DNA from 3 places in the Halopseudomonas salegens genome. Region 1 is predicted to be linked to each of the others. Evidence: predicted binding sites of a transcription regulator. Region 1 holds the regulator's gene; each other region holds the start of a gene.

Region 1 (3,745 bases):
GGGTATCGGCTATTTGCCACAAGAAGCCTCGATCTTCCGCAAGCTGACCGTCGCGGAGAATATCATGGCGATTCTGGAGACCCGCAAGGATCTCAACCGCGAGGGTCGCAAAGGCAAACTGGAATCACTGCTGCGCGAATTTCACATACATCATCTGGCCAACACATTGGGCATGAGCCTGTCCGGTGGTGAGCGCCGGCGGGCAGAAATTGCACGCGCGCTGGCTACCGAGCCACGCTTCATCCTGCTGGATGAACCCTTTGCCGGTGTCGATCCGATTTCAGTCAACGACATCAAACAAATCATTGAGCATCTCAAGGACAAGGGTATCGGTGTGCTGATAACCGATCACAACGTACGCGAAACGCTTGATATCTGTGACAAGGCCTACATCCTCAACGATGGGGTCATCATTGCCGAGGGCTCAGCCGACGATGTGCTCGCCAGTCAGGTAGTGCGTGATGTATACCTTGGCCACAGCTTCCGCCTGTGACCAGCGCATCCGCCCTGTTCCGCTTCATTCCAGCAACCTGCAAGCCGGCGCAGCTATGTAAAAGCGCCTTGATTTCAGGCATGCTATGACACAGGTAGAAACATTTTGCAGCCAAGGTTGAACACCCACCGATGAAAGCCTCACTCGTCCTCAAGATGGGGCAGCAGCTGACCATGACGCCGCAGCTGCAGCAAGCCATCCGACTGCTACAGCTATCCAGCCTGGACTTGCAACAGGAGGTCCAGGAAGCGCTGGAAGTCAATCCGATGCTGGAAATGGCCGACGACGGCGACGACGACTATACCGCTGCCGGTAAAAATGAGCAGAGTGAAGGCGGCGATCATGACAATGGTGAAGAGGCTCCGGCCGTTACCTTGCCCGATCCGGTTGAGTTTGAATCACGGCAACCGAATGCTGACGCACCGGAAGGCAAGTTTGACGAAATCCCTACCGACCTGCCGGTAGATACCCAATGGGAAGATGTCTACCAGACCTCGGCCAGCTCATTGCCGAACCAGGATGATGAGGAGTGGGATTACACCTCGCGTACCGGCACCGGTGAAACCCTGCAAAGCCACCTGGAGTGGCAGCTCAACCTGATCCCCCTGTCGGATACCGACCGCCTGATTGCCGAGTCGCTGATTGATGCGATCAGTGCTGACGGATATCTGGAAGAAAGTCTGGAAGACATTCTGGAGTCCTTCGACCCCATGCTGGACATCGAAGCCGATGAAGTGGAAATGGTCCTGCACCGGATCCAGCAATTCGAGCCCGTCGGTGTTGGCGCACGCAGTCTGAGCGAATGCCTGAGTCTGCAATTGCGCCAGTTGCCAGCCGACACTCCCCTGCTGGAGCAGGCCCTGCGCCTGGTCAAGGATCACCTGGAGCTGCTGGGTAGCCGTGATTTCACGACCCTGATGCGCCGCACGCGGATGAAGGAAGAGCAGCTACGTGACGTCATCAACCTGATCCAGACGCTGAATCCCCGCCCCGGCAGCGAAATTGCCTCAGGCGAAGCAGAATACGTGATCCCGGATGTCATCGTGCGCCGGGAAAAAGACCGCTGGGTGGTTGAGTTGAATCAGGAGGCAGTACCCAAGGTACGCGTCAACGGCCAATACGCTGCCATGGTTCGCCGTGCCGACAGCAGTAGCGACAACACTTACCTGCGCAACCACTTGCAGGAAGCGCGCTGGTTCATCAAGAGCCTGCAGAGCCGAAATGAAACCCTGATGAAAGTGGCCAGCCAGATCGTCGAGCATCAGCGAGACTTCCTCGAGCAGGGTGAAGAAGCGATGAAGCCGCTGGTACTGCACGATATTGCCGAAGCCGTGGGCATGCACGAGTCAACCATTTCCCGTGTAACCACGCAGAAATTCATGCATACGCCCCGTGGCATCTTCGAATTGAAGTACTTTTTCTCCAGCCATGTCAGCACCAGTGAAGGGGGTGAATTCTCGTCTACCGCCATTCGTGCCCTGATCAAGAAACTGGTGGCGACAGAAAACCCAAAGAAACCATTGAGTGACAGCAAGATCGCTGGTTTACTGGAAGAACAGGGAATTCATGTGGCCAGGCGCACCATCGCCAAATACCGCGAGTCGCTCAATATCGCCCCATCGAGTGAACGCAAGCGGCTGGTTTAAGCCAGCCCCGATTTGCAGTGCAGCACCGGGCAATGCGTTGCCCACAGCAAAAACGCCAATCAGGAGGCACTCTATGCAACTAAATATCAGCGGTCACCAGCTTGATGTTACTGACGCCCTGCGCGACTACATTACCGAAAAAATGGCCCGCCTGGAGCGCCATTTCGACAAGATCACCAACGTGCAAGTTACCCTGGAAGTGGAAAAGCTGCGTCAGAAGGCGGAAGCCAAACTGCACATTGCCGGTGGCGAAGTTGTTGCCAACGCTGACCATGAAGACATGTACGCTGCTATTGACCTCTTGACCGACAAGCTCGATCGCCAACTGATCAAGCACAAGGAAAAGACCATTGACCGCCAACAAGGCGCCCATGCGCGCTAAGGCCTGAACGCATACCCCATGCAAATATCACAAATCCTCAGCCCTGATCGTACCTTTGCCGGTGTTCAGGGCGTTTCCAAAAAACGCGTGCTGGAGCTGACCGGGAAACTGGTTGCCCAGCACACCAGCCTTGATGCTGACGCCATTTACGAAAGCCTGATTGCCCGGGAAAAACTCGGCTCTACCGGCTTTGGACATGGTATCGCCATCCCCCACTGTCGCCTGTCCGGCTGCAGTAAAGCGGTTGGCGCACTGCTGCAACTGGATGGCAAAATCGACTTCGATGCCCTTGATGGTGAACCGGTTGACCTGATATTTGTTTTGCTGGTCCCGGAGGAAGCCACCGAAGAGCACCTGCAGATTCTCAAGATGCTGGCCGAACGGCTGGACCAACCCACTCTGCGGGCCGCCCTGCGCAAAGCCGCGAATGCCGAAGACCTCTATCAGGTCATGGTTGACGCCGGCAGCGGAGACTAGGCGACATGCGTCTGGTGGTCGTCAGTGGTCGTTCCGGTTCGGGCAAGAGCACTGCGCTGCACCTGCTGGAAGACAACGGCTTTTACTGTATCGACAACCTGCCCGCTGGCCTGCTGCCGGAACTGGCGAATCAGGCCAAGAATCACCATACACAGCTGCCCAAGGTAGCCGTCAGCATTGATGCTCGCAATCTGCCCAGTGATCTGGCGCGATTTCCCGAGCTACTGCGGCAGGTGCGTGCCTCAGGTATTCAATGCGACGTGCTGTTTCTTGCCGCCACAGACGAAGTATTGATCAAGCGATTCTCCGAAACCCGGCGCAAGCACCCGTTAACCGATGAAAATCTGTCACTGCCTGAAGCCATCGCTCAGGAGCTGGAACTGCTGGCACCCATCATCGACCTGGCCAGCCTGAAAGTAGACACCAGCCACCTGACGCTTTATCAGCTCCGTGACGAGCTTAAACAACGCTTGCTGACCAATCAGGGCCAGGGCGTTTCCATTCAGGTGCAATCCTTTGGCTTCAAGCGTGGCGTACCGGTCGATGCGGACCTGGTATTCGATGTTCGTTGCCTGCCCAATCCTTATTGGAAACCGGAACTACGTCCATTTTCCGGGCGTGACGAGGAAATCCGTACCTATCTGGATGCGCTGCCTGAGGTCGAGGATATGTACCAGGACATCTACCAGTTCCTGCGCAAGTGGCTACCCCGCTACGCCGCCGGTGAACGCAGCTATATGACTGTCG
Region 2 (3,745 bases), 1.4 Mb from region 1:
GTCTTGCTGGATGGGTTTGAACAGCCGGATCTGAACCGCGCCTGTGCTGCGGAGAAGGTGCGGCTGTTCAATCATATAGCAGCCGTATTACATGGGCTGGAAGGCCTGGTCAGATTGCGTGCTGCGGTACGGCGCCGAACATTGAGTGCCGAAGAGTCCACTGCTGCCTTCAGTCGCCCGATTGCGGCCCTGTTGGCGGTGGTTTTCGAGGCAGCAGATACCGCCAGTGATCCCAAGGTCACACGATGCCTGGTCGCACTGTTCAACATGATGCAGGGCAAGGAACTGGCTGGCCAGGAGCGGGCGACCGGAGTGGCTGGCTTCATCAATGGCTGGTTCAGTCCGGTTCTGATCCAGCGGTTGCACTTTCTGGGTGAGAGCCAGCAACGCTGCTTTGAAACCTTTGTCGATTTTTCTACCCCTGAAGCCTTGCTGGCCTGGAAGGCACTGGCGGCTGAGCCCTGGCAGACAGAGATTGAACAGTTGCGCCTGGTAGCCATGCGCAGCAGTGAGCAACAACCGATTCCTGCCAGTTTGCATCTGCCGTGGTTTGAGCTGACTACGACGCGAATTGATGCATTCAAGGCGATTGAAGATCAGTTGACGCTTGAGTTGCGTAACCAATGCCATTGCAGCATTGCCGAGGCAAGCGCGGAACTGGACAATCATCGTGCCCTGCTTAAGCGCCTGGGAAGTATGGATAGTACGGCAGCCAGTCCGGGTACCCGGTTGTACAACGTGCAGGCAACCGAGCTGGAATCAGTGCCCGGCGATGCCATGGGTCATCAACTGAATCGTTCGGTGCTGGATTTGGTGCATGAGCAGAATCAGCGTTTGCTGGCACTGCACGATGAGCTGGCCGTAGTGCGTACTTCGTTGGACGAGCGCAAGTGGGTAGAGCGAGCCAAGGGCTTGCTGATGGAGCAGCACAAGGTCAATGAACCTGAAGCTTACCGGCTGTTGCAGCAGGCGGCGATGAGTCAGGGCGTGCGACTTCTGGAAGTGGCACGCACTCTGATCAATCAGGAAAAAGGCCGTCCGGGAAGGTGATTGCATGCACTGGCACTGCGCAAGTCCCTATTGAGTTGCGCTTTAACTGTGCACTTTATCCGTGGGTCTGCTTCTCCTGCTATCGGCTCAAGGGTCATAACATCGAACCACAAGCGGAATACCCGAGCTCTTGATGCCCATGGTCTTCAGGTTTATCAGGTTATTCGAGCAAGTGGCTGTATTCAAATGGAATATTCCTGCTTCTCGGAAAGGCATGTGAGTGCATCCATTGGCTGGATGGAGAGCATGCCCAGACTGAAATCAGTCCTGTTCAGGCAAGTTGGCACAAGCTCTGCATTGCGATACTCAGGCCAGCAGTAAGGCTACACATTGATTTTGGACAACGGCGTCCACTCCACCTCGATTTGCTCGAGACCGGAGTGCACGCCGTTTTTTTTTGCGTATTTGCAAGGGGTGCACTGATGGACAAGAGCAAAGAGTATTCGGCAAAAATCAGTGAAAATACGATTAAACGTCGTGATTTTCTGAAGTACTCAGTTGCCGCAGCAGGGGGTGCTGCGCTCTTGGGTGGCGGGATTCCCGGCTTGCGTACCGCGGCTTGGGCGGCGGGTTCGGATGCACCGGAAACCACCAAGGCAAAGCTGGGCTTTATTGCTCTGACCGATGCGGCGCCACTGTTTGTCGCGCTGGAAAAGGGGATGTTTGCCAAATACGGCATGCCGGATGTGGAAGTGCTCAAGCAATCCTCCTGGGGCACCACACGCGATAACCTGGTTCTCGGCTCCGAGCGCAACGGCATTGATGGCGCGCATATCCTTACCCCCATGCCCTACCTGATTTCATCCGGGGCCATGACTGCGAACAACGTCAAGGTACCCATGGTGATTCTGGCCCGGCTCAACCTGGCGGGGCAGTGCATTTCGGTCGGCCGTGAATACGCCGATCTCAAGCTGGGGGTCGACAGTACCCCCTTCAAGGCTGCGCTGGCAGCCAAGCGAGCAGGGGGTGATGAAGTACGCGCTGCAATGACCTTTCCCGGCGGCACCCATGATCTGTGGATTCGCTACTGGATGGCGGCGGGTGGCATCGACCCGAACCGGGATATCGCCACTATCGTGGTGCCGCCGGCACAGATGGTCGCCAATATGCGCGTCGGCAGCATGGACACCTTCTGTGTCTGTGAACCCTGGAACGAGCAATTGATCAGTCAGGGCATTGGCTATACCGCCAATACCACGGGTGAGCTGTGGGACAAGCACCCGGAAAAAGCCCTGGGCATGCGCGCTGACTGGGTTGAACAGAATCCGAATGCAACACGCGCCTTGCTCAAGGCGGTTATGGAAGCGCAAATGTTCTGCGAGGATCCGGCCAATGTTGAGGAGGTTGCCACCATCTGCTCGCGTCGCCGCTGGATCAATGCCCCGTTCGACGACATCATCGCGCGCATGCGCGGCACCTTCGATTACGGCACCGGCAAGGTGGTCGAAAACAGCCCGCACAAGATGCGTTACTGGAAGGACCACGCCTCTTACCCGTTCAAGAGCCATGACCTCTGGTTTCTGACCGAAAACCAGCGCTGGGGTTATCTGCCCATGAATTTCGATACCCAGGGGCTGGTCGAGCAGGTCAATCGCGAGGATATCTGGCGCGCTGCCGCCGCCGATCTGGGTCTGGGCAGCGAGCTTGTTCCGGAAAGCACCTCGCGCGGCAAGGAAACCTTCTTCGACGGCAAGGTGTTTGATCCGGAAAACCCCAAAGCCTACCTCGACAGCCTTGAGATCAAAGCCACGGCCTGAGGCCCTGGCAGGAGGATAGCCTGATGAATGCCAAAGCAAGTATTGAAACCATTAATAGCGTCGAGCCGGTTGCTGATACGGCCGCTGTGGAACGCAGCATGCCGGTCTGGCTGGTCAATGTCAGTCAGTTCCTGTTGCACCGGGCGTTACCGCCAGTGCTGGTGATTGCTGGTTGTTTGCTGCTCTGGGAGATGCTCTGCGCCGCTCCGGACAGTTCATTGCCGGCGCCCAGCCAGGTGGTCTCGGATACCTGGGAACTGATCGTCAATCCCTTCTATAACCACGGCGGTAACGATGTGGGCATGGCCTGGCAGATTCTCGCCAGCCTGGAGCGGGTAGCCTACGGTTATACCCTGGCGGCGATTGTCGGTGTTGCCCTGGGTGTGCTGGTCGGGCAATCGACCTGGGCCATGCGCGGACTGGACCCGCTGTTTCAGGTCCTGCGTACCGTGCCACCGCTGGCCTGGTTGCCGCTGTCACTGGCTGGTTTTCAGGACAGCAACCCGTCAGCCATATTCGTGATTTTCATTACCGCGATCTGGCCGGTCATCATCAATACCTCGGTGGGGGTGCGCAATATCCCTGAGGACTACCGCAATGTTGCCCGGGTACTGCGCCTGAACGGTGCCGAGTACTTCGCCAAGATCATGCTGCCAGCGGCTGCGCCCTATATTTTCTCGGGCCTGCGCATTGGTATCGGCCTGTCCTGGTTGGCGATTGTTGCCGCCGAGATGCTGGTAGGTGGCGTTGGTATCGGCTTCTTTATCTGGGATGCCTGGAACGCGTCGCTGATCAGCGACATCGTACTGGCCCTGATCTATGTCGGCATCGTCGGCTTCGCCCTTGACCGTCTGGTCGCCCTGATCGGTCGACTGGTTACCCGTGGCACCTCTGGCGCCTGAGGAGAATTATCATGAGTAACAGCTATCTGACCATTG
Region 3 (3,745 bases), 1.3 Mb from region 1:
CAACGATGTTGATGTGATAGCCATTCCACTCGATGGCGGTATTCTTGGCCAGAATGGTAATGCCGCGCTCTTTCTCCTGGTCGTTGGAGTCCATCACCCGCTCGCCTTCGGCTTCTTTGCGGTCCAGCGTGCCGGAGAGTTTGAGCAGCTTGTCGACCAGTGTGGTTTTACCGTGGTCAACGTGGGCAATAATGGCGATGTTGCGGAGATTCTCGATCACTTTGAACGTCCTGGATAGCGCGGCGACTGGCCGGCATACTGAAAAAATGAGGTACGCATTATACAGACACTGACGTGACAGTGTATGTTTTTTGCGCAGCAGGGAAAATCAATTGCTCGGCCGCAGCACCCGCACATGCCCGAAACCCGCATCCAGCAGATGCTGGGCATGCATCTGACTCATCAGCCCCTTGTCGCAATACAGTAAATAGACCCGCGCTGGATCGAGTTCGGCGAAGGAGGCTTTCAATTCATAGAATGGAATTGCCCTGACCTCGACACCTTCCAGTTGCAAAGGACTGTTCTCGCGTTCATCCGGTGCGCGGATATCGATCACAACCTGACCGGGCTGCGCGGAGCTGACCAGCTCCAGCTCATCAATGCCCTCCAGCGGCTGATCCAGCAAATGGCAGTCGGTGTAACGCGCTTTATCTACGGCACGCTCAAGCACGGAAAAATCGAACTGCGCCTCGGCCTCGGCGACCCGACCATGGGTGGTATAGATCGCCGGACTGACCGAGATAACCCCGCAGTATTCCGGAATACTGCTGCACATGGCTTCCACACCGATCTGTCGCGCCTGGGCGATAATCGTCTGCTTGCTGGTGGTGATCAACGGGCGCAGCACCAGGCGGTCCACCGCGCGATCAATCACGGCCAGGTTAGGCAGTGTCTGACTGGCCACCTGGGCAATTGCCTCACCGGTTACCAGGGCCTGAAACCCCAATTGATGTGCGACCCGGTCAGCAGCGCGCAACATCATGCGCTTGAGCACCACACCCATCTGACTGTCATCCACATTGCGAATCAGCTCACCCACCACTTCCTCAAAGGGCACGCTGATAAAGCGCAAGCGATGGCTACCGGCATACTGGCGCCAGAGGTGATGGGCAATCTGGCGTACACCGATCTCATGCGCACGCCCACCCATATTGAAAAAAATGAAGTGCGGCAGAAGCCCCCGTTGCAGCAACTGATAACTCGCCACGGTGGAATCAAAACCACCTGACATCAGGCTCAGCACTGGCTCCATGGTACCCAGCGGAAAGCCGCCCATACCTGCATGCCGCGCCTGAATCAGGAAAACCCGCTCATGACGAATTTCCACTTCTGCACGGACCTCCGGTGCGGACAGCGAAATACCTGCGGCCCCACAGCGCTCGAACAACTGGCTTCCCAGATAGCTGGCCACTTCCGGCGAGCTGAAGGGGTGCCTGCCCACCCGCTTGCAGCGCACGGCAAATACCTTGCCGGCCAGCTGCGCACCAAGATGCTGCACGCACAGATCGGCCAGCGTGGGCAAATCGGTGAGTGGGTATTCGTGCACTTCCTGGATTTGTGAAATACCCGGCGTACGCTGCAGACAGTCCAGGGCGGCAGCCAGGTTCTCCGTCTGCACCCCTTCGATTTCCAGACTGTCCCAGGCACCGTGAACACGCAACGCCGGATCAATCTCTGCCAGCAAGCTGCGCAAGTTCACTTTGAGCTGTTTGACAAAGCGCTTGCGCACTGGCGTGGTCTTGATAGTGATTTCGGCAAAGAACTTGATTAACAGCTTCATAGGCTTCAGCTACGCAAAAGCGCATTATTATACGTTGCTCAGGCAAGCCTGACGATGCAGCCTCATTAAAGGTACAATAGCTGGCCCGCACACGAAAATGATCCAATATGGTGCATATCAATGTCACGACGCACTATATTGGATCATATTCGTGTTTTGCATGCGCACTGAAAAGGCAGAAATGCTGCTAAAACGTGCACTTGCGCGCTTGTTTAAAGCTGGCATAGCTTTTGCTCTACTAATCGCCAAGCGGATCGCTGGACTCTCCGCTCTTGTTCATTATTCCGGTCGGCATATAGCCGGCAATTCGATTCCCATTGGAGGAAACCATGTCGAAAACGATTCAACTGATCAAAGAATTTGACGTGAAGTGGGTTGACCTGCGCTTCACCGACAGCAAAGGCAAGCAGCAACATGTGACCATTCCTGCTCGCGACGTGAATGACGAATTCTTTGAAGACGGCAAAATGTTCGATGGTTCTTCTATCGCCGGCTGGAAAGGTATTGAAGCATCCGACATGATCCTGATGCCCGATGACGAAACAGCGGTTATGGACCCCTTCACCGAAGACCCGACGCTGATCATCATCTGCGACATCATCGAGCCCTCTACCATGCAGGGTTACGAGCGCGATCCGCGCGGCATCGCCAAGCGCGCTGAAGAGTACATGAAGTCCACCGGCGTCGGTGACACTGTATTCGTTGGTCCTGAACCCGAGTTTTTCGTTTTTGACGAAGTCAAATACAAGTCCGACATTTCCGGCGCCATGTTCAAGATCATCTCCGAACAGGGCTCCTGGAACACCGATGCCGATTATGAAACCGGCAACAAGGGCCACCGCCCTGGCGTCAAGGGTGGTTACTTCCCGGTACCGCCGGTCGATCACGACCACGAAGTCCGTACCGCCATGTGTAATGCCATGGAAGAAATGGGCCTGACCATTGAAGTGCATCACCACGAAGTGGCCACTGCCGGTCAGAACGAAATCGGCGTGCTGTTCAACACTCTGGTGAAGAAAGCCGACGAAGTACAAACCCTCAAGTACTGCGTGCACAATGTTGCTGATGCCTTCGGCAAAACCGCGACCTTCATGCCCAAGCCGCTGTACGGCGATAACGGCTCCGGCATGCACGTACACATGTCTATCAGCAAGGATGGCAAGAATACCTTTGCTGGCGAAGGTTACTCCGGCCTGTCCGATACCGCCCTGTTCTTTATTGGCGGCATCATCAAGCACGGCAAGGCACTGAACGCTTTCACCAACCCGTCGACCAACTCCTACAAGCGTCTGGTTCCCGGTTTTGAAGCCCCGGTCATGCTGGCCTACTCGGCACGCAACCGCTCTGCTTCAATCCGTATTCCTTACGTTTCCAGCCCGAAAGCACGCCGCATTGAAGCCCGCTTCCCGGATCCGGCAGCCAACCCCTACTTGGCCTTCGCCGCTCTGTTGATGGCTGGCCTCGACGGCATCCAGAACAAGATTCATCCTGGCGATGCAGCGGACAAGAACCTGTATGACCTGCCGCCGGAAGAGGCCAGCCAGATTCCGCAAGTCTGTGGCAGCCTGAAAGAAGCACTGGAGTCTCTGGACGCCGACCGCGAGTTCCTGACCAAGGGCGATGTGTTCACTGAAGAATTCATCGACGCTTACATCGAACTCAAAGCAGCTGAAGAGATCAAGGTACGCACCTTCGTTCACCCGCTGGAATACGAACTGTACTACAGCGTCTGAGACTGGCCACAAGCCGGAATCAGGGAATCAGGGGCGCCTCTCGGGCGCCCCTTTTTTTCGTCTGTCCGATAGCCATGGGGATTACTTGCCTTTCCCGACCAGCGATGCAAGGCTTGGATTATCAGTCACAGAGGAGTGATGGTCATGAAACGCATGCTCAGCACAGGATTGCTGACCAGCCTGTTGGCGTTCGGCGCACAGGCACAGATCTACAGCTGGACCGATGCCGACG

Evidence for each region. The regulator sigma-54, encoded in region 1, starts transcription at its own class of promoters, with help from an activator protein. The targets are predictions, from matches to a motif close to ANTGGCATNNANNTTGCTNT.
Region 2: BLU07_RS08865 (CmpA/NrtA family ABC transporter substrate-binding protein) is a predicted target of sigma-54. The motif match lies at 1,330-1,349, and genes of this name have one in related genera.
Region 3: glnA (glutamate--ammonia ligase) is a predicted target of sigma-54. The motif match lies at 1,998-2,017, and genes of this name have one in related genera.

Annotation. Positions count from the first base shown of each region.
Region 1 covers NZ_LT629787.1:591,262-595,006, reverse strand. Annotated here, with positions in the region: gene lptB (LPS export ABC transporter ATP-binding protein) at 1-493, shown strand, start outside; gene BLU07_RS02615 (RNA polymerase factor sigma-54) at 625-2,139, shown strand; gene hpf (ribosome hibernation-promoting factor, HPF/YfiA family) at 2,213-2,521, shown strand; gene ptsN (PTS IIA-like nitrogen regulatory protein PtsN) at 2,540-2,998, shown strand; gene rapZ (RNase adapter RapZ) at 3,004-3,745, shown strand, end outside.
Region 2 covers NZ_LT629787.1:1,973,249-1,976,993, reverse strand. Annotated here, with positions in the region: gene BLU07_RS08870 (nitrate- and nitrite sensing domain-containing protein) at 1-1,050, shown strand, start outside; gene BLU07_RS08865 (CmpA/NrtA family ABC transporter substrate-binding protein) at 1,473-2,807, shown strand; gene ntrB (nitrate ABC transporter permease) at 2,906-3,709, shown strand; gene BLU07_RS08855 (ABC transporter ATP-binding protein) at 3,721-3,745, shown strand, end outside.
Region 3 covers NZ_LT629787.1:3,064,271-3,068,015, forward strand. Annotated here, with positions in the region: gene typA (translational GTPase TypA) at 1-220, opposite strand, end outside; gene thiI (tRNA uracil 4-sulfurtransferase ThiI) at 329-1,780, opposite strand; gene glnA (glutamate--ammonia ligase) at 2,110-3,513, shown strand; gene BLU07_RS14205 (DUF4124 domain-containing protein) at 3,658-3,745, shown strand, end outside.